2 regions of the Pantoea sp. X-Soil-YNGN-785 genome follow, and region 2 is predicted to be linked to the other one. Evidence: predicted binding sites of a transcription regulator. Region 2 holds the regulator's gene; the other holds the start of a gene.
The links. Region 2 encodes PhoB, which activates phosphate uptake and scavenging genes when phosphate is short. Its sites were predicted from a motif close to CTGTCATAAAACTGNCNNAT; they were not measured.
Positions count from the first base shown of each region.

Region 1 (14,734 bases), 1.2 Mb from region 2:
GCTTATACTTTTGCGCTGCTGAACCACTATTACGGTCTTGGCTTCTGGCAGTGCCTGCCGCTCTCTGGCATGGTTGCGGCGCTGTTTGGCCTGCTGCTGGGCTTCCCGGTACTGCGACTGCGCGGCGACTATCTGGCGATTGTGACGCTGGGCTTCGGTGAGATCGTACGTATTCTGCTGCTGAACAATACCGCCCTGACCGGCGGGCCAAATGGCATCAGCCAGATCCCGAAACCGACGCTGTTTGGTCTGGAGTTTGGCCGTACGCCGCGTGAAGGCGGCTGGGATACTTTCCACAACTTCTTTGGGCTGAAGTACGATCCCAGCGACCGCATCATCTTTCTCTACCTGGTGGCGCTGCTGCTGGTAGTACTGACGCTTTTTGTGATCAACCGGCTGCTGCGGATGCCGCTGGGCCGGGCCTGGGAAGCGCTGCGCGAGGATGAGATTGCCTGCCGTTCACTGGGCCTGAGTCCGACCCGCATCAAGCTGACCGCCTTTACCATCAGTGCCGCATTTGCGGGCTTTGCCGGTAGTCTGTTCGCGGCGCGTCAGGGCTTTGTCAGTCCGGAGTCCTTTACCTTTGTCGAGTCCGCCTTTGTGCTGGCGATTGTGGTACTGGGTGGGATGGGCTCGCAGTTTGCGGTGATTCTGGCCGCCATTCTGCTGGTGGTGTCACGCGAGCTGATGCGCGATCTTAATGAGTACAGCATGCTGGTGCTGGGTGGCCTGATGGTGTTGATGATGATCTGGCGTCCGCAGGGATTATTACCGATGAAGCGTCCGCATCTGAAGCTCAGAGCCGCTAAAAAAGGAGAACAGGCATGATTCAGCCTTTATTAGCCGTTGAAGGCCTGATGATGCGCTTCGGCGGTCTGTTAGCCGTGAACAATGTGGCACTGGAGCTGCGTCCGCAGGAGATCGTTTCACTGATTGGCCCCAACGGTGCCGGTAAAACCACCGTGTTCAACTGCCTGACCGGCTTTTACAAGCCCACCGGCGGCACGATCAAATTGCGTGAGCAGCATCTGGAAGGGCTGCCGGGCCAGAAGATTGCGCGGATGGGCATCGTGCGCACTTTCCAGCATGTGCGCCTGTTCCGTGAGATGACGGTGATTGAGAACCTGCTGGTCGCGCAGCATCAGCATCTGAAAAGCGGCGTATTTTCCGGCCTGCTGAAAACCCCGGCGTTTCGCCGCAGTGAGAGCGAGGCGCTGGATCGTGCGGCGACCTGGCTGGAGCGGGTGGGTCTGCTGGATCTGGCAAACCGTCAGGCGGGTAATCTGGCCTATGGTCAGCAGCGTCGGCTGGAGATTGCGCGCTGCATGGTGACGCGCCCGGAGATCCTGATGCTGGATGAACCGGCAGCGGGTCTTAACCCGAAAGAGACCCATGAGCTGGACGCGCTGATTGCGGAGCTGCGTGGCGAACACAAGGTGTCGGTGCTGCTGATTGAACATGATATGAAGCTGGTGATGGGTATTTCTGACCGTATTTACGTGGTTAATCAGGGAACGCCGCTGGCTAACGGAACGCCGGAGGAGATTCGTAATAATCCGGATGTCATTCGTGCCTATTTAGGAGAGGCCTGAGATGGCAAATGCGATGTTAACCATTGAGAACGTCAGCGCTCACTACGGCAAAATTCAGGCGCTGCACAACGTCAGCCTCTATATCAATCAGGGCGAAATTGTCACCCTGATTGGCGCTAACGGAGCCGGAAAAACCACGCTGCTGGGCACGCTTTGCGGCGAACCGCGCGCGACCCAGGGCACTATCACCTTTGATGGCAAAGCGATTACCGACTGGCAAACGGCGCGCATTATGCGTGAAGCAATCGCCATCGTGCCAGAGGGACGGCGGGTGTTTTCGCGCATGACGGTGGAAGAGAACCTGGCGATGGGCGGCTTTTTTGCCAGCCGCCCGGAGTATCTGACGCGGATTAAGCGCGTGTATGAACTCTTCCCGCGGCTGCAGGAGCGTAAAATCCAGCGCGCCGGAACGATGTCAGGCGGCGAACAGCAGATGCTGGCGATTGGCCGTGCGCTGATGAGCCAGCCGCGCCTGCTGCTGCTGGATGAGCCGTCGCTGGGACTGGCACCGATCATTATTCAGCAGATCTTCGACACCATTGAGCAGTTGCGCAGCGAAGGGATGACGATTTTCCTGGTGGAGCAGAATGCGAATCAGGCGCTGAAGCTGGCGGATCGGGGCTATGTGCTGGAGAACGGGCATGTCGTGCTCGAAGATAGCGGTGCAGCTCTTCTCTCCAACGAAGCCGTCCGCAGCGCGTACCTCGGCGCTTAACGTTTAGAGGCCTGGCTTACTTGCCATTTCGACACCGGGCAGTGCTCGCATTCCTCACGTACTCCAGTACGCTCCGGATGCTGTGCGCTGGCCGGTGCCGAACTGCCTGCGACGCCGACGGCCTTTAGTGTTGGTTTGAGTGGTAGTGTCGATGGCCTTTACATTTGCGCAAAAGCACGGACAAGCGCTGCTATTGCCCGAGGCCGTTGCAGCTTATGGTAATAAATTCGACGTAGTAATGATGTGTAGCCGCTCAGACTGCTGACAAACCCAAATCAGGGTGAATCTGGCCGCAACAAATAAACTCAACGCGCAGGGAACACGGTCAGAAGAGGAAAGCGTCCCGCGCCATGGACGGCGCGGGCCGAGCATGTCATGGATGACGGATTTTGCGTCTTTCCGATCTGACCGTGTTTCCTGTGCATGCTCAGTCTTACAGCAACCTGGCTAGATTTTGTCCACAAAGTAGTGCTGCTCCGCCCTTCCTCTCTTTCGCCTGTCACCCCGCTGTCATCTGCCTGTTATTAATCCGTCATTTCCTCGTGTCATGTTACTTCGCGAACCAGAAATCCGTGATTTCACGCGTATTTACCTGCACAGGAAAATTCTATGTCCGTCGTTACCTTTCGTCGTAGCCTGATGAGCGTGCTGCTCGGTCTGACGCTCAGCAGCCATGCCATGGCCGCCACTGAGATCCCCTTCTGGCACTCTATGGAAGGCGAGTTAGGCAAAGAAGTGGATTCGCTGGCACAGCGTTTTAACGAGACGCATCCCGATTACAAAATTGTTCCGACCTACAAAGGTAACTACGAGCAGAGTCTGGCGGCAGGGATTGCGGCCGTGCGCAGTGGTAAAGCGCCTGCGGTGCTGCAGGTCTATGAAGTCGGTACGGCGACCATGATGGCCTCTAAGGCGATTGTGCCAGTGCATCAGGTTTTCAAAGATGCCGGCATCCCCTTTGATGAAAAACAGTTCGTACCCACGGTGGCGGGCTACTACAGCGACAGCAAAGGTCAGCTGATCTCTCAGCCGTTTAACAGCTCGACGCCGGTGCTCTACTACAACAAGGACGCCTTCAAAAAAGCGGGTCTGAACCCGGATCAGCCACCGAAAACCTGGCAGGAGCTGGCGACCGATGCCGCGGCACTGCGCAAAGCGGGCATGAGCTGTGGTTACGCCAGCGGCTGGCAGGGCTGGATCCAGATCGAAAACTTCAGTGCCTGGCATGCTCTGCCGGTGGCGACGGAGAACAACGGATTTGACGGCCTCGACGCGGTGCTGGAGTTCAACAAGCCGGTGCAGGTTCGTCATATCGACCTGCTGGAAGCGATGAATAAGAAAGGTGACTTCACCTACTTTGGCCGCAAAGATGAGTCCACCGCCAAGTTCTACAACGGCGACTGCGGTATCACCACCGCTTCATCCGGTTCGCTGGCCGATATCCGTCATTACGCTAAATTCAACTTCGGCGTCGGCATGATGCCGTATGACGACACCGTACCGAATGCGCCGCAGAACGCCCTGATTGGTGGTGCGAGCCTGTGGGTGATGAAAGGCAAAGATGCGGCAACCTACAAAGGCGTGGCTGAGTTTATGCAGTTCCTGGCGAAACCGGAAATCGCTGCGGAATGGCATCAGAAAACCGGCTATCTGCCGATTACCACCGCCGCCTACGAGCTGACGAAACAGCAGGGCTTTTACGACAAAAATCCGGGTGCAGATATCGCCACCCGCCAGATGATGAACAAGCCGCCACTGCCGTTCACCAAAGGGATGCGTCTGGGTAACATGCCGCAGATCCGCACCGTGATCGACGAGGAGCTGGAAAGCGTCTGGACCGGTAAACAGTCACCGCAAAGCGCGCTGGATAACGCAGTGAAACGCGGCAACGAGCTGCTGCGCCGCTTCCAGCAGCAAATGAAGTAATCTTTCCCCTGGCCAGCCCAGGCTGGCCCCTCTTTTCTGACGTCAGGTACGCCATGTCTTCATCCCGTCCGGTCTTTCGCACCAGCCTGTTGCCTTATCTTCTGGTGCTGCCGCAACTGCTGATTACCGCCATCTTCTTTCTCTGGCCTGCCGGTGAAGCGCTGTGGTACTCGCTGCAAAGTCTCGATCCCTTTGGCATCTCCAGCAGCTTTGTTGGGCTGGAGAACTTCAGACGCCTGTTTGCCGATCCCTACTATCTGGATTCGTTCTGGACCACCATCAAATTCAGCAGCATGGTCACGGTCTTCGGCATGGTGTTTTCGCTGCTGCTGGCGGCGCTGGTGGATTATGTGGTGCGACTGCGCCGCCTCTATCAGACCCTGCTGCTGCTGCCCTACGCCGTTGCCCCGGTGGTGGCCGCGGTGCTCTGGATGTTTCTGTTTAACCCCGGTCTGGGCCTGTTCAGCTATCTGCTGAACCACATCGGCTACAACTGGAACTATGCGCAGAACAGCGGTCAGGCGATGTTCCTGATTGTGCTGGCGTCGATCTGGCAGCAGATGAGCTACAACTTCCTGTTCTTCTTCGCCGCACTGCAATCAATCCCCAAATCGCTGGTGGAAGCCGCCGCCATCGACGGTGCCGGGCCGGTGCGTCGCTTCTTCAACCTTTCTCTGCCGCTGATTACGCCGGTCAGCTTCTTTCTGCTGGTGGTGAACCTGATCTACGCCTTCTTCGATACCTTCCCGGTGATCGATGCCGCAACCGGCGGCGGGCCGGTGCAGGCGACCACCACGCTGATCTATAAAATCTATCGCGAAGGATTTACCGGTCTGGATCTCTCCTCATCCGCGGCGCAGTCGGTGGTGCTGATGCTGCTGGTCATCGGGCTGACGGTACTCCAGTTCCGCTTTGTTGAACGTAAGGTGCAATACCAATGATTGAGAATCGACGCGGACTGGATCTCTTCAGCCACATCGTACTGGTGCTGGGCGTGCTTACCATCCTGTTTCCGCTCTATGTTGCCTTTGTGGCGGCGACGCTGGATAACGAGGCGGTCTATCATGTGCCGATGACGCTGGTACCGGGCACGCATCTGTGGGAGAACATCTCGCGCATCTGGACGCACGGCGTTAACGGCAGCGGACCGGCGTTTGGCCTGATGTTGCTCAACAGCATGATCATGGCGCTGGGCATTACCTTCGGCAAAATCACGGTGTCGATGCTGTCGGCGTTTGCCCTGGTCTGGTTTCGCTTTCCGCTACGCACGCTCTTTTTCTGGCTGATCTTCATCACGCTGATGCTGCCGGTTGAGGTGCGTATCTTCCCCACGGTGCAGGTGATTGCCGACCTTAATCTGCTCGACAGCTACAGCGGCTTAACCCTGCCGCTGATGGCCTCAGCGACCGCCACTTTTCTGTTTCGTCAGTTCTTTATGTCACTGCCGGATGAACTGGTGGAAGCGGCGCGCATCGACGGTGCCAGTGCGATGCGCTTCTTCATCGACATTGTTCTGCCGCTGTCGAAAACCAATCTGGCGGCGCTGTTCGTGATCACCTTTATCTACGGCTGGAACCAGTATCTCTGGCCGCTGCTGATCATCAATGACGCCAGCCTCGGCACCGCGGTGGCGGGGATCAAAAGCATGATCTCCTCCAGCGGATCGCCAACGCAGTGGAACGAAGTGATGGCGGCAATGTTATTAACCCTGATCCCACCGCTGGCGGTGGTGTTAGTCATGCAGCGTGCCTTTGTGCGCGGTCTGGTTGAGAGTGAGAAATAAGATGGCAGGCGTAACCCTTCAGGCAGTAACCAAGTCCTACGATGGCAAAAATCAGATCATTCAGCCGCTGAACGTCACCATCAATGACGGCGAGTTTATGGTGATGGTCGGGCCATCCGGCTGCGGGAAGTCGACCCTGCTGCGCATGGTGGCCGGACTGGAGCGCGTTACCTCCGGTGATATCTATATCGACAACCGGCGTGTCACTCAGGAAGAGCCGAAAGATCGCGGCATTGCGATGGTGTTTCAGAACTACGCGCTCTATCCCCATATGTCGGTGGAGGAGAACATGGCCTATGGCCTGAAAATCCGTGGGATGGGCAAAGAGCAGATCCGCCAGCGGGTGCTCGACGCGGCACGTAGTCTGGAGCTGGATCACCTGCTGATGCGCCGGCCTCGCGAGCTTTCGGGCGGACAGCGCCAGCGCGTGGCGATGGGGCGCGCCATCGTGCGTGAACCGGCGGTGTTTCTGTTCGATGAGCCGCTGTCTAATCTCGACGCCCGCCTGCGGGTGCAGATGCGGCTGGAGCTGCAGCAGCTGCATCGCCGCTTACAGACCACCAGCCTCTATGTGACGCACGATCAGGTTGAGGCGATGACCCTGGCGCAGCGGGTGATGGTGATGAATAAAGGTGTCGTCGAGCAGATCGGCACGCCGGTCGATGTGTATGAACGTCCCGCCAGCCAGTTTGTCGCCTCGTTTATCGGCGCGCCCGCGATGAATCTGCTGAAAGGGCAGATCAGCAGCGATGGTTCGCGCTTTAATCTCGATGCCTCGCACGCACTGCCGCTCAGTGACAGTAAACCGAAATGGGCTAACCAGCCGGTGGTGCTGGGTATCCGGCCAGAGCATATCCGGCAAAGCAGCCGTGAGCAGGGCGGCGTACCGCTACGCGTCGATACGCTGGAGATGCTGGGCGCCGATAATCTGGCACATGGTCGCATCGGGGACACGCCACTGGTGGTACGCTTAGCCCACAGCGAACGGCCGCAGCCAGGCAGTACGCTGTGGCTGCATCTGCCGTCAGATGCGTTACACTTCTTCGATTCAACCCATGGAAAGCGTCTGGAATGAGCACACAACACTGGCCCTATCCCCGCATCGTTGCCCATCGCGGTGGCGGTAAACTGGCACCGGAAAACACCCTGGCGGCAATTGATGTCGGCGCAAAGTATGGTCATCAAATGATTGAGTTTGATGCCAAATTATCAATGGATGCGCAGATCTTCCTGCTGCATGACGACACGCTGGATCGCACCAGCAACGGCTGGGGCGTGGCAGGTCAGCTGCCGTGGGAGAAGCTGTCGCAGCTTGATGCGGGCAGCTGGTTTGGCAACGCATTTACCGGCGAAAAGCTGGCGCGGCTGGACGAAGTAGCGGCACGCTGTCGTCAGCATCAGATGATGGCGAACATCGAGATCAAACCGACCACCGGCAGCGACGCTGAAACCGGACGCGCCGTGGCGCAGGCTGCCGCGGTTCTGTGGCAGGATCAGACCGCACCGCTGCTCTCGTCGTTCTCTTTTGAGGCGCTGGAAGCGGCGATGCAGGTCGAGCCGCAGTTGCCGCGTGGCCTGCTGTCGCACAGCTGGGATCCCGAGTGGCAGGAGAAAACGAGCGCGCTGGCGTGCGTCTCCATTCATCTCAATCACAAGGTCCTGACCGCTGAGCGGGTCACCGAACTGAAAGCAGGCGGACTGAAGATTCTGGTGTATACCGTGAACAGCCCGGACCGGGCGCGGGAATTGCTGAAGTGGGGCGTCGATGCCATCTGTACTGACAGCATCGACATCATTGGCCCCGATTTTCATTAGTTCTGATTCGGATTCTGGTTCTGCTGGCCCGGCTGCGTGGTAATCACCCGCTGCTGGGCGCTGTTGCGCTGCTCCTGCATTTTACGCTGCATGTCCTGCGTCTGACGCTGCTGATCCTGGCGCAGCTTCAGCTGTTGCTGCTGTTGCTGGCTCTGCATCTGCGACTGCATCCGCTGCTGACTCGGGTTATAACCCGGTTTATTCGGATCGTTGGTGCTGTTCAGCGTGTTCGCCTGACTGGCGAAAGGCAGCAGGGCGGCTAAAACAATCATCCACTTTTTCATCTTTCCTCCTTCCTTTATCGCGACAGGTTTTTTGGGTGCACAACGGCGCACACCGATATCAGGGTCGCACCCATAAGTTTACGCGATATCACAGACCTTACTTTCAGATGTATTCCTGATTTGACTTAACCCCGGTTATTTTGCTGTATTTGTAGGCACTTGCAGAAATGATAAAAAAATGTAAATAACAACATGGGATGGTGGCAGGATGAAAATGCAGCAGACAGTGCGTCAGCTTAGCTGGTCGCTGGTGATGAGTTTTACCGTGGTGGCAGGCGCGAACGCCGCGCCCACTCAGGCTCCGCCGGTCTCCTACGGTGTGGACAGTGATACTTTTCACCCGGTAAAAGCGCAGCACGGCATGGTGGCGTCGGTGGATGCGCTGGCAACCCAGGTGGGCGTGGAAATTCTGCGTCAGGGCGGGAATGCGGTGGATGCCGCGGTCGCCGTGGGCTTTGCGCTGGCCGTGACCCATCCGCAGGCGGGCAACCTGGGCGGCGGCGGCTTTATGCTGCTGCGCACCGCCTCTGGTCGCGCTACTGCTATCGATTTCCGTGAAATGGCGCCGGGCCATGCGTCGCGCGACATGTTCCTGGATAAGCAGGGCAACGCCGACAGTAAGCTGTCGCTGACCTCTCATCTCGCCTCCGGCACGCCGGGCACCGTCGCTGGACTGGCGCTGGCTGCGCAGAAATATGGCACTCTGCCGCTGAGCACTCTGCTGGCACCGGCTATCAGACTGGCGCGTGACGGTATTCCAGTCAACGATGCGCTGGCGGATGACCTGAAGACCTACGGCAAAGAGGTGCTGATTACCCATCCCAACAGCAAAGCGATCTTCTACAAACCGGACGGCACGCCGTGGCAGAAGGGCGATCGGCTGGTGCAGAAGAATCTCGCGCACAGTCTGCAACTGATTGCCCGCCAGGGGCCGGATGCCTTTTACAAAGGTGAAATCGCGGATGAGATCGCCGGCGAGATGGCGCAGCACGGCGGGCTGATCAGCAAAGCTGACCTGGCGGCCTATCGGGCGGTCGAGCGTCAGCCCATCAGTGGTACCTACCGCGGTTATGAAGTCTTCTCAATGCCACCGCCCTCATCCGGTGGTATCCACATCGTGCAGATTCTCAATATCCTGGAGAACTTCGATCTGGCGAAGATGGGCTTTGGCAGCGCTGACGCCATGCAGGTGATGGCGGAAGCGGAAAAATATGCCTACGCGGACCGCTCGGAATATCTCGGCGACCCCGATTTCGTGAAGGTGCCCTGGCAGGCGCTGACCAGTAAAGCCTATGCTAAAACGCTGGCGCAGCAGATTGACGTGGCAAAGGCGCGGCCTTCCAGTGAGATCAAACCGGGCAAGCTCGAACCTTACGAAAGTAACCAGACCACCCATTTCTCGGTGGTGGATAAGCAGGGCAATGCCGTTGCGGTCACCTACACGCTGAACACCTATTTCGGCAGCGGAATTGTGGCGGGCAAGAGTGGCATCCTGATGAATAATGAGATGGATGACTTCTCCGCCAAGCCGGGCACGCCCAATGTCTACGGGCTGGTGGGCGGGGAAGCGAATGCGGTGCAGCCGGCGAAACGTCCGTTGTCATCAATGTCGCCGACCATCGTCGCTAAAGGCGGCAAAACCTGGCTGGTGACCGGCAGTCCGGGCGGCAGCCGCATTATCACCACGGTGTTGCAGATGGTGGTGAACAGCATTGATTTCGGGATGAACGTGGCGGAAGCCACCAACGCACCACGCTTCCATCATCAGTGGCTGCCGGATCAGCTGCGGGTGGAGAAGGGCTTCAGCCCTGATACATTGCGTCTGCTGGAAGCCAAAGGCCAGCATGTGAAGGTGCTGCCGTCGATGGGCAGTACGCAGAGCATCATGATTGGGCCGGATGGCATGCTGTATGGTGCTTCCGATCCGCGCAGCATTGATGATTTGAGTGCGGGATACTGATACAAACCTGACCCAGGTGAATCTGACAGCAATAAATAAGCTTAACGCGTAGGGAACGGGGTCAGAAGAGGAAAGCGTCCCGCGACTGGGACAAAAACGCCGGGAGCGTTTTTGAACAACGCAACGCGTTGGCCCGGATACGGGCGCACCTCATGGATGAGGTGCGTAATCGCGCGGGCCGAGCGTGTCATGGATGACGGCTTTTGCGTCTTTCCGATCTGACCCCGTTTCCTGTGCAGGCGATGACTGACAGCGAACCGTGCCAGGGTTTTCAGCATAAAGGGCACCAGCAGGTGACCTTTTTCATCATCACACGTCAGGCTTTAACCCGCGCCATATAATGCGCGTCGATGAGTTCACCGTGCCGTATGGCGAATCCTTTAGCCGTTCCCTCAATCTCAAAACCGAAACGCTGATACAGGGCGATGGCCGGGCCATTATCGACGAACACCGTCAGCTCCATCCGGCTCACCTGTAGCCAGTTGTCGCACAACGAGACCATTTCACGCATGAGTGCAGTGCCGACGCCTCGCTGCCGGTAACGCTCATCCACGCCCATCCCTAACGAGGCGACGTGACGGCGTCTGGGGCGCGCTACTGCGTCCAGCGCGCACTGGCCAACAACCTCTTTGTCGATGCAGGCTACCAGCAGATGTGAATGAGGCTGTGGCGAAGCGAGTCGGGTCTGCCACATCTGTAGCGATGAGTGAGGCAGATGCAGCGTGCTGGCCTGGGTATCTGGCTGACTGTAAATCCTGTGCAGCGCGGCTGCATCTTCTGGCATGACGTGGCGGACAACTATTTCACTCATGATCGCTCCTTTCTCCCATAAAAACCTTTTAAACATCAAGGTATTCAGATCATTAATCAAGCTAAAAAAAGTGAAAATGACTTTACAGACGCGAATGATAATGATTATTATTGCCATGCGTTTCCGGGAGGTCGCCCGACAGCCTGGAAAAGCACGACATTGCTCACATTGCTTCCAGTATTATTTCGCCAGCTTAGATGCTGGCTTTTTTTTGCCTGCTCTCCTTCAATGCTTTTCAGCCACTCCTGCACGATCATTCAATGAATTTGAACAGAGGAGTGAAGTTTTTCAGCTATCAATCAAACCGCCTCAGGGACACACTATAAAAAACATTGAGGAGATTTGAACATGATCTATGTACGCAAAGCTGAAGAACGCGGTCACGCAAACCATGGCTGGCTGGATAGCTGGCACACCTTCTCTTTCGCCAGCTATCACGATGCGAACTTCATGGGTTTCTCCGCGCTGCGGGTCATCAATGAAGATGTGATCGATGGCGGTCAGGGATTTGGCACCCATCCGCATAAAGATATGGAAATCCTGACCTACGTGCTTTCCGGTACGGTTGAGCATCAGGACAGCATGGGCAACAAAGAGCAGATCCCGGCAGGGGAGTTCCAGATCATGAGTGCCGGCACCGGTGTGCGTCACTCTGAGTACAACGCCAGCGAAAGCGAACCGCTGCACCTCTATCAGATCTGGATCATTCCTGAGCGTACCGGTATTGAGCCACGCTACGATCAGCGCCGCTTCCCGGATGTGCAGGGACGCCAGCTGGTGTTAAGCCCGGATGCCCGTGAAGGGTCGCTGAAAGTTTATCAGGACATGACCTTGTCGCGCTGGGTACTGGCTGCCGGTGAGCAGGATAACGTTGCGATTGATGCGGGACGTCGTATCTGGATTCAGGTCGTGAAAGGTGATGTTACCGTTAACGGCAACGCGGTCACCACCAGCGACGCCCTGGCGATCTGGGACGAAAGCGCGCTGACGATTGAAGCCAGCTCGGCGGCCGAAGTCCTGCTGTTTGATCTGCCACCTGTCTAAGCAGATAACGGGCGCGCCTCGTCGCGCCCGGTTAGGAATTTTGTGACAGAAAAGTGATAGACTCATCGTACTTTAGCTTTCAGGGCGATCCCAGGCGCTACGATGAAGAAGAAAAGACCGGTATTACAGGACGTTGCCGATCGCGTCGGCATTACTAAAATGACCGTCAGCCGTTACCTGCGTAATCCTGAGCAGGTCTCTGTTGCCCTGCGGGACAAGATTGCAGTGGCACTGGATGAGCTGGGTTATATCCCCAATCGCGCCCCCGATATGCTTTCTAACGCTACCAGCCGTGCCATCGGTGTGCTGCTGCCGTCGCTCACCAACCAGGTTTTTGCTGACGTATTGCGCGGCATTGAAGCCGTCACTGACGAAGCCAACTATCAGACGCTGGTCGCCCACTTTGGTTACAACCCGCAAAAAGAGGAGCTGCAACTGCGCTCGCTGCTGGGCTGGAACATCGATGGCGTTATCCTCACCGAACGCACCCATACGCCAGGCACGCTGCGTATGCTGGAAGTGGCCGGTATTCCGGTGATTGAGGTGATGGACAGCGTTACACCCTGCCTGGATATGGCTGTCGGCTTTGATAACGTCGAAGCGGCCCGGCAGATGACACAGGCGATCCTCAGCAAAGGCCATCGTCACACTGTCTATCTTGGCGCACGCCTTGATGAACGCACGCTGCAAAAGCAGCGCGGTTATGAAATCGCCATGCGCGAAGCGGGTCTGACGCCGCACAGCGTGATGATGGAGGATGCCTCATCATTCAGCGCCGGTGGCGATCTGCTGCGTGAAGCACAACGTCTCTATCCTGAAACGGATAGCCTGTTCTGTACCAATGATGATCTGGCGGTCGGCGCGATGTTTGAGTGTCAGCGCCAGGGATTGCAGGTACCCACTCAGATGGCGATAGCGGGTTTTCACGGCCATGATATCAGTCAGGTCGTCACACCACAGCTGGCGACAGTGCTGACGCCGCGCGACCGAATGGGCCGTGAAGCGGCGGCAATGTTGCTGGCGCGTATTGCCGGTGAGAGCAGTGATGATCCGCTACGGGATATCGGTTTTGAGATCAGTGAAGGTGGCAGCATCTGATTGTGATGTTTTTATGAGTCAGCTCACACTTTCATGCTTTTCCTGGTAAAAAGGTTGCCAGGCTGTTAACCGGCCAGGAGAATGAGAAACGACATTGTTATCGGTAACATTGGCAAATTCTCACCTGCCGGAGCAGAAAAATGACAACGCAATCCCCGTCGCATCACGTTTTTATCCTGATGGGCGTTTCAGGCAGCGGAAAATCTGCTGTCGCCAACCAGGTCTCTCACCAGCTGAATACCGCTTTTCTTGACGGTGATTTTCTCCACCCGCGCGCCAACATCCTGAAGATGGCCGATGGTCATCCGCTGGATGACAGCGATCGCCAGCCGTGGTTACAGGCGCTGAATGATGCCGCGTTTGCCATGCAGCGCACCCAGGCGATCTCCATCATTGTCTGCTCAGCTCTGAAAAAAAGTTATCGCGACATTCTTCGTCAGGGCAACGATAACCTGCGTTTCGTTTACCTGAAAGGCGATTTCGACACCATCGAAGCCCGCCTGAAGGCGCGTAAAGGCCACTTCTTCAAGCCGCAGATGCTGGTCACCCAGTTTGCCACGCTGGAAGAGCCGGGCAGTGATGAGCCGGATGTCCTGGTCGTGGATATCGCGCATTCACTGGACGAGGTGGTGGCGGCTACGGTTGCGACTATCCAGGACGCTATCAGCCAGGATTAGAGATGAATACCGCAACACTCGTTTTGACCGCAGCAGGCTCCGTCCTGCTGCTGCTTTTTCTGGTGATGAAGGCCCGTATGCACGCCTTTGTCGCGCTGATGTTAGTCTCCATCGGTGCCGGACTCTTCTCCGGCATGCCACTGAACAAAATCGCGGAAACCATGCAGAAGGGGATGGGCGGCACGCTCGGCTTCCTTGCCATTGTGGTCGCGCTGGGCGCGATGTTCGGCAAAATCCTGCATGAAACCGGCGCCGTGGATCAGATCGCTATCCGGATGCTGAAAACCTTTGGTCAGAGCCGCGCCCATTATGCGATGGGCATTGCCGGTCTGATCTGCGCGCTGCCGCTTTTCTTTGAGGTGGCGGTGGTGCTGTTAATCAGCATCGCGTTTGCGGTGGCGCGGCGTACCGGCGGCAATCTCGTGAAGCTGGTGATCCCGCTGTTTGCCGGTGTGGCCGCGGCGGCGGCGTTCCTGCTGCCCGGACCGGCTCCAATGCTGCTGGCTTCACAGATGCACGCGGACTTCGGCTGGATGATATTGCTGGGTCTTTGCGCGGCGATCCCGGGCATGCTGATTGCCGGGCCGCTGTTTGGCAACTTCATCGGCAATCACGTTACCTTCAGCGCACCGCCGGAAGATCATCAGCCGGATGTCGATGAGAGCAAGCTGCCGTCGTTTGGCTTCAGCCTCTCACTGATCCTGTTCCCGCTGGTGCTGGTCGGCCTGAAAACCATCGGCGCACGCTTCACGACCGAAGGCACCACGCTGTACGAGTGGCTGGAATTTATCGGCCATCCTTTCACTGCCATTCTGCTGGCGCTGCTGGTGGCGATTTATGGCCTGGCTTACCGTCAGGGTATGGATAAAGAGCGGGTGATGCAGGTGTGCGGCAGCGCGCTGCAACCGGCCGGGATTATCCTGCTGGTGATTGGTGCGGGTGGCGTATTCAAGCAGGTGCTGGTGGATTCAGGCGTAGGGCCGGTGCTGGGCAATGCGCTGACCGGCGCGGGTCTGCCGATTGCGCTGG
Region 1 covers NZ_AP035942.1:3,686,555-3,701,288, reverse strand. Annotated here, with positions in the region: gene AC6I8E_RS17285 (high-affinity branched-chain amino acid ABC transporter permease LivM) at 1-828, shown strand, start outside; gene livG (high-affinity branched-chain amino acid ABC transporter ATP-binding protein LivG) at 825-1,592, shown strand; gene livF (high-affinity branched-chain amino acid ABC transporter ATP-binding protein LivF) at 1,594-2,307, shown strand; gene ugpB (sn-glycerol-3-phosphate ABC transporter substrate-binding protein UgpB) at 2,917-4,233, shown strand; gene ugpA (sn-glycerol-3-phosphate ABC transporter permease UgpA) at 4,287-5,174, shown strand; gene ugpE (sn-glycerol-3-phosphate ABC transporter permease UgpE) at 5,171-6,016, shown strand; gene AC6I8E_RS17255 (sn-glycerol-3-phosphate import ATP-binding protein UgpC) at 6,018-7,091, shown strand; gene ugpQ (glycerophosphodiester phosphodiesterase) at 7,088-7,831, shown strand; gene AC6I8E_RS17245 (DUF2756 domain-containing protein) at 7,828-8,115, opposite strand; gene ggt (gamma-glutamyltransferase) at 8,324-10,075, shown strand; gene AC6I8E_RS17235 (GNAT family N-acetyltransferase) at 10,392-10,886, opposite strand; gene AC6I8E_RS17230 (pirin family protein) at 11,235-11,930, shown strand; gene gntR (gluconate operon transcriptional repressor GntR) at 12,033-13,028, shown strand; gene gntK (gluconokinase) at 13,169-13,705, shown strand; gene gntU (gluconate transporter) at 13,708-14,734, shown strand, end outside.
Region 1: ugpB (sn-glycerol-3-phosphate ABC transporter substrate-binding protein UgpB) is a predicted target of PhoB. The motif match lies at 2,826-2,845, and genes of this name have one in related genera.

Region 2 (14,734 bases):
GAGATAACGCAAGTGAAAAGGAGCCGGATGATGAGCGCTAAACAATATGACAACCTGACTGATTCCCAACTCACCCTGATGGCGCAGCAGGCGCTGGCCTGTTATCCCGACGCACTGCAGGGTCAGCTCAGCCTGCTGTGCCGCTCAGAGAACGCCACGTTCCTGGTGAAAGCGGCAGGCCGGCGTTATGCGTTGCGGCTGCATCGCGGCGATTACCATCAGAAAGCGGATATCCTCAGCGAACTGCTTTGGCTCGATGCATTGCGCGAAACCGGCATTATGGTGCCGGAAGCGGTGCCGGACAACGCGGGCGAAACGGTGCTGACGCTGCGGCTGCCGGATGGCAGTGAGCGCTACGTGGTGCTGTTTCACTGGATCGACGGGGAGATGCCGACCACCGACGTTGATCCCCGCGCCTTTCAGCAGCTGGGCCAGATTACCGCGCGGCTGCATCAGCACAGCAAACAGTGGCAGCCACCCGCGGGTTTCCAGCGGATTGTCTGGGATCACCACACCATGACCAGCGCTGAGAGTCACTGGGGGCGCTGGCAGGATGCGCCGAATCTGCCTGTTGCCGATCACGGCGTCGTCGAACAGACGATCGCGCAGGTCGGCGCGGCGATGGCGCAGTTTGGTAAGGGATCGGATCGCTATGGCCTGATCCACGCCGATCTGCGGCTGACCAATCTGCTGCTGCACAAGGGCGAAACGCGGGTGATCGACTTCGATGACTGCGGACTCGGCTGGTATCTGCACGATCTGGCGGCCGCGATCAGTTTTGTTGAGCATCACCCGCGCGCGCCAGAGTGGATCGATCACTGGATACGCGGTTATGAGCAGGTGGCGCATATCAGCGATGCGGAGATGGCCATGCTGCCCGCGCTGCTGATCCAGCGTCGTATTCAGCTCACCGCCTGGGTAGGATCGCATGCTGAAACCGAAATGGCGCGTAGTCTCGGCCCGGCGTGGGCCAGTCACTCGGTCCGCCTCTGCCGCGATTATCTTGAGGGTAAAGCGCTGCCGGTCGGCGTCTGATGCACCAGCGGCGGGCGTGGCTGCGCCGCCGCAGTGCCGGATGCCGTGTCCGCGCGCAGTCCGGACCGCCCGCAGGCGGGGCTTAGAGACCTGGTATGGAATTTGCTCTGATCTCAGGAACGGGTGATCCACCTGACTTCTGACTGAGGCGACCATGAATCCGACACTGATCAAGCCCGATGCTTTTGCGGCCTGCTCTGCCGCGGCGGGGGCAGGCAATCACGGCGTACTGGCTGCGGCGGCGACCGGCCTGAGCGAGTTTATTCATACTCAGGGTGGCGATGTTGATCGCATATTTGGCATCAGCGGCATCGATCCGGAACGTCTGGCCAGTCCGACGCTAAGCCTGGGGCTGGTGAACTACTGTCGGGTGCTGGAAGAGGCGGCGCGCCACTCTGGTTTTGATAACTTCGGTTTGCACTACGGCAGGCAGTTTAAACCGCAGTCATTAGGCCTGATCGGCTACATTGGCTTGTGCTCCGCCACGCTGGAACAGGCGCTGCACAATGTGGTTAACGCATTTCCCTGGCATCAGCACGATACCTTAACCCGGCTGGTGGATAAGGGAGAGTGCTGGCGGCTCGACTATCAGGTGCGCCACGGGGCTATTCTGTCGCGCCGTCAGGATGCCGAGCTGACGCTGGGGATGTTTATGAATCTGATCCGCCATGTCGCGGGGAGGCACTGGGCGCCGCGCGAAGTCCATTTCGAGCATCCGCGTCCTGGTCAGTGGCACGATCACTGCAAAGTGTTTGATGCGCCGGTCTGGTTCGATCAGCCGTTTAATTCGCTGGTGATCCCGAAACGCGATCTGCTGCGCGCGATGCCGGAGAGCGATCCGATCCTGTTGATGGTGATGCAGGATGCGATACGGCGGCTGAACCGCGGGACGTCTCAGCAGAGCATGATTGAGCAGGCGCGTTCGCAGGTTAATTTATCGCTGATGCAGGGCGAGCCGGTGCTGGAAGAGGTGGCGGATAAACTCGGGCTGTCGAGCTGGTCACTACAGCGGCGGCTGCGCGAAGAGGGCAGCAGCTTTACTGCGCTGGTGGATCAGGTGCGCTGCGAAATGGCGACGTACTATCTGCAGCAGAAGCAGCTGCCGATCTCGGAGATGGCGCTGCTGCTGGGCTACTCGGAAGTCAGCGCGTTCTCACGCGCATTTCGCCGCTGGTTTGGCATCAGTCCGCGCCAGTGGCGCCAGGAAGGTCTGGCCAGCTAACCACGCGGCGCAAAGCCAAACCACGCCGGTTGTCCCGGCTCCGGCGGCGGGGGCAGATCGCGCGTTTGTGCCACCAGCTGCCAGGCACGCAGGCAGAGCGCCTCATCCCCCTGAGTCTGCGTCACGGCATAATGTCTGCTGTGTTGTTGCCACTCCATCCGTACCAGACATTGCTGACCGGCGTAACGCGCCGCATCAGTAAACTGTCGATTCAGTACCGGCTGCATTTGATTAGTCCAGTGACAGGATTTGCTGTCCGGATCCTTCGCAGGCTCACACAGGTTTGCCTCGCTATCCCGTTGCTTTGACACAGGTTGCTGACAGGCGCTGAGTGCCATTGCAATAATCACACCTGGCAATACTCTCACTATTGTATTAATTAAATTCATCAAATTAGCCACTTTTTTCTAAAGATCTTCCGGTCTGCTGCCGACAGTCTACAGACCGGCCTGCTGAATGCTATGGCATTCCTCCGACTGTCGGCAGAACCAGAATTTACCGCCCCTGTGCGGATGATGTCTTTTTTCACTTCATGGATTAGAAATGCAGAAAAAATATGCCTTTGCGGCACTCTCCTTGTTAACCACCTCGCTAATCAGCGGCTGTGCTACCGAATCTTCCCGTGCTATTCAGGCTCCGCAGGTTCGTGCAGCCAGCCAGCCGGTTTATCAGGGCGTGCGCAGCCCGATTGCGGTAGGTCAGTTCGATAACCGCTCCTCGTACATGAACGGCATCTTCTCTGATGGTGTCGATCGGCTGGGTAATCAGTCGAAAACCATTCTGATTACCCATCTGCAGCAGACCAATCGCTTCAGCGTGCTGGATCGCAGCAATCTGAAAGAGTTGCAGCAGGAGTCAGACTTCAAACGCAGCCAGCAGAATATCAAAGGCGCGAACTACATCATCACCGGTGATATTACCGAGTTTGGCCGCAAAGAAGTGGGCGATCAGCAGCTGTGGGGCATTCTGGGCCGCGGCAAAACCCAGATCGCCTATGCCAAAGTGAATCTCAACGTGGTGGATGTCACTACCTCTGAAGTGGTTTACAGCACCCAGGGTGCAGGCGAGTACCAGCTTTCGGCGCGTGAAGTGATCGGCTTTGGCGGCACCAGCAGCTATGACTCGACGCTGAACGGCAAAGTGATGGATCTGGCGATTCGCGAAGCGGTCGATCATTTAGTGGATGGAATCAACAACGGCGCATGGCGTCCGGCTAAATAAGGAAGCAGTAAATGAAAATGATGACACTGAGCAGCCTGCTGATGGCAGCGGCGCTGCTGGCCGGCTGTGCGCCAAAAGCGCCGAAAACGATCTACTACTGGGGCGACTATCAGGAACAGATTTATAGCTACTATCAGCAAAGCGGCGATCCGCTGAAGCAGATCGATGCGCTGAGTCTGGATGTGGAAAAAGCCCGTGCTGCGGGTCAGCCCGTACCGCCAGGCCTGCATGCGCAGCTCGGCCTGCTCTACGCTAAAACCGGTGATACCAATAAAGCGTTTGGTCAGTTCGCCACCGAGAAGCAGCTGTTCCCCGAATCAGCACCTTACATGGATTTTCTGATGAGTAAAAAACAAGGAGTGGTACAGTGAAAAAATGGATTGCCCTGAGCGGCGCGCTGATGGTGCTGTTGCTGACTGGCTGTGCGCAGCCAAAAAAACCGTACGACTACACTGCGTTTCGTGCCAGCAAGCCTGCCTCGATTCTGGTGCTGCCTGCCGCTAACACCTCGCCGGATATCAACGCCGCTCACAGCCTGAACTCGCTGGTGACGCGTCCGCTGGCCGAAGCCGGTTACTACGTCTTCCCGGTGGTGGTGGTTGAAGAGACCTTTCAGCAGAACGGCCTGACCAGCGCCAGCGACGCCCAGGCGGTCAGCGCGAAACGTCTGAATGAGATCTTCCACGCCGACAGCGCGCTCTATATCTCGATCAGCGACTATGGCAGCAGCTATCGGGTGATCGACAGCGTGACCACCGTGACCGCCAAAGCACGGCTGGTGGATTTACGCAGTGGCAAAGAGATCTGGCAGGGTTCTGCCACCGCTACCGACAATGATCAGGGCAACAATAATAACAACGGCGTGATTGGTATTCTGGTCAGCGCGGCGATCAAGCAGATCTCCGACAACGTCACTGACAAAGCCCATACCGTGGCCGGACTGACCAGCAATCGTCTGCTGTCACAGAACGAGCAGGGCGGATTACTTACCGGCCCTCGCTACAAAGTCGTCAGCGCCCGCTGATCAGACTCAAACGGGCGCTCTGGCGCCCGTTATCCCTGCGGCAATTCCAGCTGGCTGTACCCTAATCCATTCATCTTGCGCACTTTAATCTGCACCGGGATACGCTCTTTCATCGCTTCCACGTGGCTGATCACCCCGATGGTTTTGCCGCTGGCGTTCAGCGCGTCGAGGGCATCCAGCGCGGTGTCCAGCGTCTGGGCATCCAGCGTGCCGAACCCCTCATCCAGAAACAGCGATTCGATGCGCGTTTTGTGGCTGACCAGATCCGATAACGCCAGCGCCAGCGCCAGACTGACCAGGAAACTCTCGCCACCTGACAACGTGCGGGTATCGCGAGCCGCGTCGGCCTGCCAGGTATCGACGACATCCAGCTCCAGCAGATCCTGCGCCCGGCGCTGCAGCAGATAACGGCCATGCAGCCGATCGAGCTGACGGTTGGCAAGCGCTACCAGATGATCCAGCGTTAACCCCTGGGCGAAGCGCCGGAATTTATCGCCGCTGGCGGAGCCGATCAGATCGTTGAGCAGGCTCCACTGCGCCAGCACCACACCATCCTGTTCAATCTGCGTCATCAGGCTCTGTTGTCGGGCGCGGAGGCTGGCGTCGCTGTGCAGCTGCTGCTGAATCTGACCCTGCTGGCTGGCGTTGTCGCGCAGGGCCAGCCGTAACTGCTCCAGCTGCTGCGCCAGTGCTTCGGCGGATTCCGGCATCGCATCGGGTTTCGCCTGCTGATGAACGCTGAGCCGCTGCTGCAGATCCGCTAGTCGCGCCTGCTGCTGCTGGCATTGCTGATCGAGCTGCTGCAGCTGCTGACGCAGTTGCAGCGCAGTCTGCTCATCCAGCAGCGCCGCGCGCAGGCTGGTTTCATCGATAAATCCGGCGCTCTCCAGTGCCTGCTGCAGCGTGCTTTCCGCCTCTGCCAGTTTGCCGCTGAGCGTCTGACGCTGATTTTCCAGCCCCGACAGCTCACCCTGCAGGCGACTGACCTCGGCCTGCGCCTGCTGCAGGGCGGTGAGCTGCTGTGCCAGCTGTTCATCAGCGTGCTGAACGCGGGCCTGCAGCTGCTGACGGGCGTTGGCGACATCGCGATCGCCAAACAGCGCCAGACGGGCACGACGCATTTCGCTGAGCTGCGTCTGGCTCTGCTGCTGCTGCTGTTGACGGATGGCGAGCTGCTGCTGTTCCTGCTCTGCCTGTTGTTGCAGGGCAGTGAGCTGGGTTTCCCCTTTTAACAGCTTCGGCTGCAGGTTAGCGAGCAACTGCTCACTTTCCTGCCAGCGCTGCCAGCGCCGCTGTTGCTCCGCCAGCCACGCATCGCGATCGGCAGCATCGGGCAGGGCAAGATGGTGCGCGCTGAACTGCTGCTCCAGACGGCTCTGCAACTGCTCCCAGGCCTGCTGTTCCTGCTGCTGACGCTGTTGCAGCGCATCCAGTGCCTGTTGCAGGCTGGTCAGCGACTGCTGCGCCAGCTGTTCGGCCTGCTGGTGCTGCTGCCAGGCCTGTAGCTGCTGAAGATGGTGATCTTTCGCAGCCTGACGCGCCTGTTCAGCGGCCTCCTGAGCCTGTCGCTGCTGCTCAAGCTGACTTTCACGGTCGCTTTGCTGCTGCTGCCACGTGGCTAAGGCCTCGCGATCGGCAAGCGGGATGGTAAGTGCCAGCTCACCGCTCAGCGCCTGCCATTGCTGCTCAAGCTGCTCAAGCTGTTGCTGCATCCCGGCGATTTCATCGCGCAGGGCCTGCTGCTGCACTGCTGACTGCTTCAGCTGTTCATTTTTTGCCGTGCCCGCTTCACGCAGTGCCTCGGTTTGCTGCTGCAGCGCAGCCCGGCGCTGCTGGTTAGCACTCACTTCCAGTGTGCTGTAGGCCTCAACGGCGGGATGGGTGCAGGAGCCGCACAGCGGGCAGGGCTGATCGGCGGTGAGCCGGGCGCGGTAATCGCTGAGGTCGACAATCTGCTGCTCCAGCGCGCAGATTTTTTCGACATCATCCAGCTGCTGTTTTTCGCGTTTCCACGTCTCGCGCAGGCTCTGGAGTTCCGCTTCACTCTGCTGATGCGCTTTTTCCAGCGCGCTCAGCCTTTGCTGGCGCTGGCCCAGCTGCTGGTGCAGCGGCTGCCACTGCGTTGAGAGCAGCAGCAGTTGCTGACGCGCCGGACGGCTGTTCTGCAACTGGCTTAATGCCTGCCGCAGTGCGGCAGGCGGATGCTGCTCCTGAAGCGAAGTGAGTACCTGCTCCGCCTGCGACAGCGCCTGGCGGGCCTGTTGCTCTGACAACTGGCGCGGCAGTGCCTGTTGTGCCTCTTGTTGCTGTTTCGCCTGTTGCGCATCGATCTGTTGCTGCTGCTGTTCGCGCTGTTGTGTCAGTCCCGCCAGCGTTGCCTCACGCTGTGCCAGCAGGGCAAAGTTCTCCTGCCATACCGGCAGCGAAGCACCCCAGTGCGCAAGATCGGCCAGCTGCTCACGTAACTGATGCTGTTCGGTAATCGCCTGCTGCCAGCCCGCGACCTGCTGCTTCTGTTGCGTCAGGCTGGCCTGGGTCTGGTCGGCATGCTGTTGCTGCCGGGCATTTTCCTGCTGCTGCTCTGCAAGCTGCTGCTGCAGCGTCGTGATGTGCTGATCCAGCGGCAGCACCTGTTCCGTCAGCAGGCTCTCCTGCTGCTGCTGTTCCTGCTGCGCCTGCTGGCGGGCGGTCTGAGCGGCCGCATAATTCTGCTGATGATGCTGCTGCTGGTTTTGGGCCTGCTGCTGCGCTGCGGTAAGCTGCTGATAGCGGCTCTCAGCCTGCTGCTGTTCACTGCGCAATGCGTCACGTTGCTGCAGTTTTACCCGCAGCTTTTCAGCCGGTTCGCTGCGAGCCAGCCGCTGGCGGTCGGTTTCAGCCGCCTGTGAGGCGGCCTGCGCCTGCTGTAGCGCCGCTTCAGCCTGCGCACTCTCCTGCTGTAACTGCTGTGCCTGTTGCTGCCACTGCTGCTGTTGCTGCGCCTGCTGATAATCCGCGCTGAGCTGCTGTTCAGCCCTGGTCAGATCGCTGAGCTGCTGTTGCAGCGCGTCGCGGGCGTCGCTATCCAGCAGCGCCATCGCTCCCGCCTGGCTGCGCAGCAGATCCAGCTGGGTTTTCGCCTCTTTATGACGCTCGTAGATGGCTGCGGAAATCAGGCCGTAAATTTCGGTGCCGGTCAGCTCCTCCAGCAGTTCGGCGCGTTCACTGGCTTTCGCGTTGAGAAAGGCGGCGAATTGTCCCTGTGACAGCATCATTGAGCGGGTGAAGCGTTCGAAATCAAGACCTGACAGGGTTTCGATCAGCTTCAGCTTGTCACCGACCTTATCGGCAACAATGGTGTTGTCGTCACAGCGCGCCAGCTCAACGCGCGGCGCCTGTAGCTTGCCGTCAGCGGTGCCGCGCGCGCGGTTCTGGCTCCAGAAGGCGCGCCAGGCTTCACCTTTGATCTCAAACTCGACCTCAGCCAGACATTCTGCGCAGTCGCGGGTCATCAGCGCATTCTGGCTCTGGGAAATCGCGCCCAGGCGCGGTGTCTGGTGATAGAGCGCCAGGCAGATGGCGTCCAGCAGCGTGGTTTTACCCGCCCCGGTGGCCCCGGTTATCGCAAACAGGCCGTTGCTGGCAAAAGGCTCGGCGCGGAAGTCGATGAACCATTCACCGCGCAGGGCATTGAGGTTTTTAAACCGTAGCGTGAGGATCTTCATTGGGTCTCTTCCATAGCGGCCAGCGTCTGGCGAAACAGCGTGGTCATCTCGTCGATTTGCGCCGGTTGCAGCTCTTCATCCAGCGCCAGGCGGCGCGCGAAGACCTCTTCCACCTTCAGCTCACTCAGCGTTTCGTTGTCGAGCCCCGCCAGGCTCTGCTGCCGCTGTTCACGGCTGCGGCGCAGCAGCAAGACTTCGACCGGCAGCGTAGCGGTCAGGGTTTCGACCTGACGTTGCAGATCGCTGAGGTACTCCTGGGTAGTGACTTCGATGTCGAGCCAGGTCGGCTTCTCCTGCTCTGCCGTGCTGAAGGCGTTTAACTGCTCTGCAATCTGCGCCAGCGATCCTTTCAGCACCTGCATGGGTTGCGACTGCGGCACCACCAGCGGCGTAACTGACTGCAGGCCGCTGGCCGTCAGCTCCAGCAGGAAGACGCTCTTTTCAGTCCCCAGCTCATCAAAACTCAGCGGAATCGGCGAGCCGCTGTAGCGGATATGTTCGCTGCCCGCCACGCGCTGGGCGCGATGAATATGGCCGAGCGCAATATAATCAGCAGCGGGAAACGCGCTGGCGGGAAACGCGTCCAGCGTGCCGATGTAGATGTCGCGCACCGAATCGCTCTGGCTGACGCCGACGGTGGTGAGGTGACCGGTAGCAATGACGGGCAGCGCATAGCCCAGCGCCTGGGCGGCGGCGAAACGCTGCTGATAGTGGTGGGCAATCGCCTCCAGCAGCGAGGTCTGCTTGTCGCGGCCCGACTGACCCGCCCGGCTGCGCAGGATATCGCGCGGGCGCAGATAGGGAATGGCGCACAGCAGGGCACCCGGCTCGCCCTGGCGGGTGTTGAGCAGCAGCACATCATCCTGCGCCTGCGGGGTGGCGATCACCCGCGTGTTGAGGCAGGCCAGCAATTCGCGTGACTCGTTCAGCGTTGCCACGGAATCGTGGTTACCCGCCAGCACAATCAGCTGACAGCCCGCAGGCTGCAGTGCCACCACGAAGCGGTTAAACATCTCGCGGGCGTAGCTGGGCGGCGTACCGGTATCAAACAGGTCGCCTGCAATAATCAGCGCATCCACCTGATGCTGTTCAATCTGGATCAACAGCCAGTCGAGAAACGCCTGATGTTCCGCCGCCCGACTTTTGTTGTAGAAGAACTGCCCCAGATGCCAGTCCGCAGTATGAATGATGCGCATGATGAGTCCCTGCCGTTGTGATTCGCCGGGCGATTATACTGGCTCTGCGGCCAAAGCAAAAAAATGTCGCTGCGCTGTCATAAATGATTACCAGTGAGGTTACAGGCAGGTTATGTTTTTCATAAAAGTGTCACAAATCTGACGCATAATGGCGCCGCGAATCTCAGTGACAGCCGTCATAATCAGCAGGAGTAATAATGGCTAAGCGCATTTTGGTTGTGGAGGATGAAGCCCCCATCCGTGAAATGTTGTGTTTTGTTCTGGAGCAGAACGACTATCAGCCAATCGAGGCGGAAGATTATGACAGCGCCGTTGGCAAGCTGATTGAACCCTGGCCCGATCTGATTTTGCTGGACTGGATGTTACCCGGTGGCAGCGGGATTCAGTTTATCAAGCATCTTAAGCGCGAGGCGATGACCCGCGATATCCCGGTGATGATGCTGACCGCGCGCGGCGAAGAGGAAGATCGGGTACGTGGCCTGGAAGTGGGCGCCGATGATTACATTACCAAGCCGTTTTCACCTAAAGAGCTGATGGCGCGGATCAAAGCGGTAATGCGCCGCATTTCGCCGATGGCAGTGGAAGAGGTGATTGAGATGCAGGGGCTGAGTCTGGATCCCTCCTCACATCGCGTGATGTCAGAAACCACGCCGCTGGAGATGGGCCCCACCGAATATAAGTTGCTGCACTTCTTTATGACGCACCCGGAGCGTGTCTACAGCCGCGAACAGTTGCTGAACCACGTCTGGGGCACCAATGTGTATGTGGAGGATCGCACTGTCGATGTTCACATTCGCCGTTTACGTAAAGCGCTGGAAGTCTCCGGCCACGATCGCATGGTACAAACCGTCCGTGGAACAGGGTATCGTTTCTCTGCCCGCTACTAAACGGAGCCTTTACCGTGCTGGAACGCCTCTCCTGGAAGAGATTACTGACAGAACTGCTGCTGGCCTGTCTGCCTGCGGCGCTGCTGGGCCTGCTGTTTGGCGGCCTGCCCTGGTGGCTGCTGCTGAGCGTACTGGTGGTGCTGTTGTGGCATTTCCACAATCTGATGCGGCTGTCGCACTGGCTGTGGCTCGACCGCACCATGACGCCACCGACCGGGCGTGCCAGCTGGGAACCGCTGTTTTATGGGCTTTACCAGATGCAGCTGCGCAACCGGCGGCGGCGGCGTGAACTGGGCAATCTGATTAAGCGTTTCCGCAGCGGGGCCGAATCGCTGCCGGATGCGGTGATCCTGACCACGGAAGAGGGCACTATTTTCTGGTGTAACGGCCTGGCGCAGCAGCATCTGGGCCTGCGCTGGCCGGAAGATAATGGCCAGAATATCCTTAATCTGCTGCGTTACCCGGAGTTCTCCCGCTATCTGCGCCAGCGCGATTTTGACAAGCCGCTGACGCTGGTGCTGAACAACAAACTTCATATGGAGTTCCGCGTCATGCCCTATAGCGAAGGGCAGTGGCTGCTGGTGGCGCGTGATGTGACGCAGATGCATCAGCTGGAAGGGGCGCGCCGCAACTTCTTTGCCAACGTCAGCCATGAGTTACGCACGCCGCTCACCGTGCTGCAGGGTTATCTGGAGATGATGAATGACTCGGTGATGAGCGAGCCGTCGCGCAGCAAAGCGCTGCACACCATGTCGGAGCAGACGCGCCGCATGGACAGCCTGGTGAAACAGCTGCTGACGCTGTCGCGCATCGAAGCCGCGCCCGCGATCGATCTCAAAGAGAAGGTCGATGTGCCGGTGATGCTGAAGCTGCTCCAGCATGAGGCGGCGACGCTGAGTGGCGGTCGTCACGATATTCATTTCCATACCGATCCCCATCTGAAAGTGTTCGGCAACGACGAACAGCTGCGCAGTGCTATTTCCAATCTGGTGTACAACGCGGTGAATCACACGCCGGAGGGCACGCGGATTGATATCAGCTGGCTGCGTGGCAAGCAGGGCGCGACCTTCCGGGTGTGCGACAACGGGCCGGGTATCGCCTCTGAACATATTCCGCGTCTGACCGAGCGGTTCTACCGGGTTGATAAGGCGCGTTCGCGTGCCACCGGCGGCAGCGGGCTGGGACTGGCGATTGTGAAACATGCGCTGAGCCACCACAACGCGCGGCTCGATATCACCAGCGTGCCGCATAAAGAGACCTGTTTTACCTTTACGCTGCCCGCGAGGTTGATTGTGAACAGCGTGATGCAGGAGAATGCCGTTCATTAATCGCTGCCGGATCTCTCTGATGCGCCTCCTTCTTTTGTTAATCGTCTCTCTGCTGCCGGGGCTGGCGCTGGCCCAGCCCGGCGCGCTCTCCGGCAATCTCAGCAGCGTCGGATCCGACACGCTCGGCTATCTGATGACCCTGTGGGGCGAAGATTTCAGTCGTCAGGCACCGGGCGTCAATGTGCAGGTTCAGGCCTCCGGTTCGTCTACCGCGCCGACCGCGCTGGCGGCGGGTGCCGCACAGCTCGGGCCGATGAGTCGCCCGATGCAGGCCGATGAACGTCAGGCCTTTGAGGCGCGCTACGGCTATCCACCGCTGGCGGTGCCGGTGGCAATGGATGCGCTGGTGGTGGTGGTCAATCAGCGTAATCCGCTGCAGCAGATTGAACCGCGCCAGCTCGACGCGATTTTCTCCATTACCCGCCTGTGTGGCGCGCACAGTGTGCCGCTGCGCTGGGGCGATCTTGGTTTAACCGGCGACCAGTGGCGCGAACGGCCGATTCAGCGTTATGGGCGCAACTCCGCCTCCGGCACCTGGGGGTTCTTCAAACAGCAGGTGCTGTGTAAAGGCGATTTCCGCAGTGACGTAGCGGAGTTTCCCGGCTCGGCCGCGGTGGTGCAGGCTGTGGCCGGTAATTCGCGCAGCATCGGCTACGCCAGTTTTGGCTTTCACCTCAGCGGCGTAAAAATGCTGGCGGTGATGAATGACCAGGGCCAGGCGATTGCTCCGGATGCCGATGCTATCCGCAGCGGCCGCTATCCCTGGGCGCGTCCGCTCTATCTCTATGTCAACAAAGCGCCCGGCAAACCGCTGCCGCCGCTGGTAGCCGCGTTTCTGCAGCAGGTGCTTTCCGTGCAGGGACAGCGGCGCGTCAGCGAAGCGGGCTACCTGCCGCTCTCTGACAGCCAGATAGCGCAGGCGCGCGCAGCGCTGCAATAATCTTCCAGCATGAATTTTTTTCATCATCGCTGAATTTTCTTCAGTTGCAGACAGAGTTTACTCGTGTCACTCTGCATTCAGACATATAGCCATCCAGATGGCTATTTATATCAGAATGTAATTATTTCCTGCCGTAATCATTTGCAGGAAGCACAGGAGTGATCATGCAAAGAGAAACCGCCCCGTTCCGTGCCGACACCGTTGGCAGCTTCCTGCGTCCCGCTGCAATTAAGCAGGCACGCGAACAGTTTTCAGCCGGAGAGATTGATGCCGCCGCCCTGCGTCAGGTTGAAGATGCGGCAATCCGCGATGTGGTCGCGAAACAGCGTGAAAATGGCCTGAAAGTGGTGACAGACGGCGAGTTCCGTCGCGGCTGGTGGCACTTCGACTTCTTCTATGGTCTTGACGGCGTTGAGAGCTATGAAGCGGAACAGGGCATCCAGTTTAATGGCGTGCAGACTAAAGCGCATGGCGTGAAAGTGGTGAGCAAACTCGGTTTCCCGGCGGATCACCCGATGCTCGACCATTTCCGCTTCCTGCAGAGTATTGCCGGTGATGCGGTACCGAAGATGACCATTCCCAGCCCCAGCGTTCTGCACTTCCGCGGTGGCCGCAAAGTGATTGATTCGGAAGTCTATCCCGATCTGGCGGACTACTTCGACGATCTGGCGCAGACGTACAAACAGGCGATCAAGGCGTTTTATGACGCGGGCTGCCGCTATCTGCAGCTGGATGACACCGTCTGGGCGTACCTCTGTTCTGAAGATCAGAAGCGCGATATCCGCGCTCGTGGCGATGATCCGGACCAGCTGGCACAGACGTATGCTCAGGTGCTGAATAAAGCGCTGGAAGATAAACCTGCCGATCTGACCGTGGGTCTGCATGTCTGCCGCGGGAATTTCCGCTCAACCTGGATCTCTGAAGGCGGCTATGGCCCGGTGGCCGAAATCCTGTTCGGCAGCGTCAACGTGGATGCATTCTTCCTGGAGTATGACAACGCCCGTTCCGGCGGCTTTGAGCCACTGCGTTACGTTAAGCCGGGCCATCAGCAGGTCGTTCTGGGGCTGATCACCACCAAAGTGGGTGAGCTGGAAGATCCGGCGCAGGTAAAAGCCCGGCTGGAAGAGGCGACGCAGTATGTCAGCCTGGACCAGATCTGCCTCAGCCCGCAGTGCGGCTTTGCCTCTACCGAAGAGGGCAACAGCCTGAGCGAAGCCGAGCAATGGCAGAAGATTCGTTTAGTGGTCGATATCGCTAATCAGGTATGGTAATGCTGTAACGTTGTGCAGACAGGCGCGTAAAACGCGCCTTTTGTGTATCTTCTGGCCCGTTTATGCGGGGTTTTCTCACGCTCTGTCTGTTATTTAAGCACATCATCTTGTGTGCCTGCGGCAAAAATTAACGCTATCCACTGCCTTTTGAAAAAATGGCGGCATAACCTTCTGGTTTTCCGATCCCGTATTGCCTTTCACCGCTATAAACGTTTTACTTAGCGCCGTTGTCGATCCATCCCTCTGTGAACAGAATAAAAGCAGCTTAAATCACCTGCGCTTTACCCTGCGACGAGCATAATGCGCTGACATTGTCAGCCAGATCGCGGTTTGCACGCAGCGAGGGGACAACACTAACCCAACTTCCACCGCAACATCAGTGACAGGCCGTATGACACATCGTTTAACTTCGAAGGACATTCTCGCGCTGGGCTTTATGACATTTGCCCTGTTTGTTGGCGCGGGCAACATCATTTTCCCGCCCATGGTCGGTATTCAGTCTGGCGAACACGTCTGGACAGCCGCCATCGGCTTTCTGATTACCGCTGTTGGTCTGCCCGTGATGACCGTGATCGCCCTGGCCCGCGTCGGCGGCGGCGTGGATGCGCTCAGCACCCCGATTGGCAAGGTCGCTGGCATCGTGCTGGCCACCGTGTGCTATCTGGCTGTCGGGCCGCTGTTTGCTACGCCGCGCACGGCAACCGTCTCGTTTGAGATGGGCATTGCACCGCTGACCGGCGATGGCGCGCTGCCGCTGTTCATCTATAGCCTGATCTACTTCGCGCTGGTGATTGGCGTGTCGCTCTATCCGGGCAAACTGCTCGACACGGTAGGGCACTTCCTGGCGCCACTAAAAATTATCGCGCTGACCGTGCTGGGCGTGGCTGCACTGGTGTGGCCCGCAGG
Region 2 covers NZ_AP035942.1:946,441-961,174, forward strand. Annotated here, with positions in the region: gene AC6I8E_RS04240 (phosphotransferase enzyme family protein) at 31-1,035, shown strand; gene qhpR (AraC-like transcriptional regulator QhpR) at 1,190-2,257, shown strand; gene AC6I8E_RS04250 (cell envelope integrity TolA C-terminal domain-containing protein) at 2,254-2,484, opposite strand; gene AC6I8E_RS04255 (CsgG/HfaB family protein) at 2,801-3,478, shown strand; gene AC6I8E_RS04260 (DUF4810 domain-containing protein) at 3,490-3,849, shown strand; gene AC6I8E_RS04265 (DUF799 domain-containing protein) at 3,846-4,502, shown strand; gene AC6I8E_RS04270 (AAA family ATPase) at 4,532-8,206, opposite strand; gene sbcD (exonuclease subunit SbcD) at 8,203-9,402, opposite strand; gene phoB (phosphate response regulator transcription factor PhoB) at 9,600-10,289, shown strand; gene phoR (phosphate regulon sensor histidine kinase PhoR) at 10,304-11,617, shown strand; gene AC6I8E_RS04290 (PstS family phosphate ABC transporter substrate-binding protein) at 11,637-12,557, shown strand; gene AC6I8E_RS04295 (cobalamin-independent methionine synthase II family protein) at 12,722-13,828, shown strand; gene brnQ (branched-chain amino acid transporter carrier protein BrnQ) at 14,220-14,734, shown strand, end outside.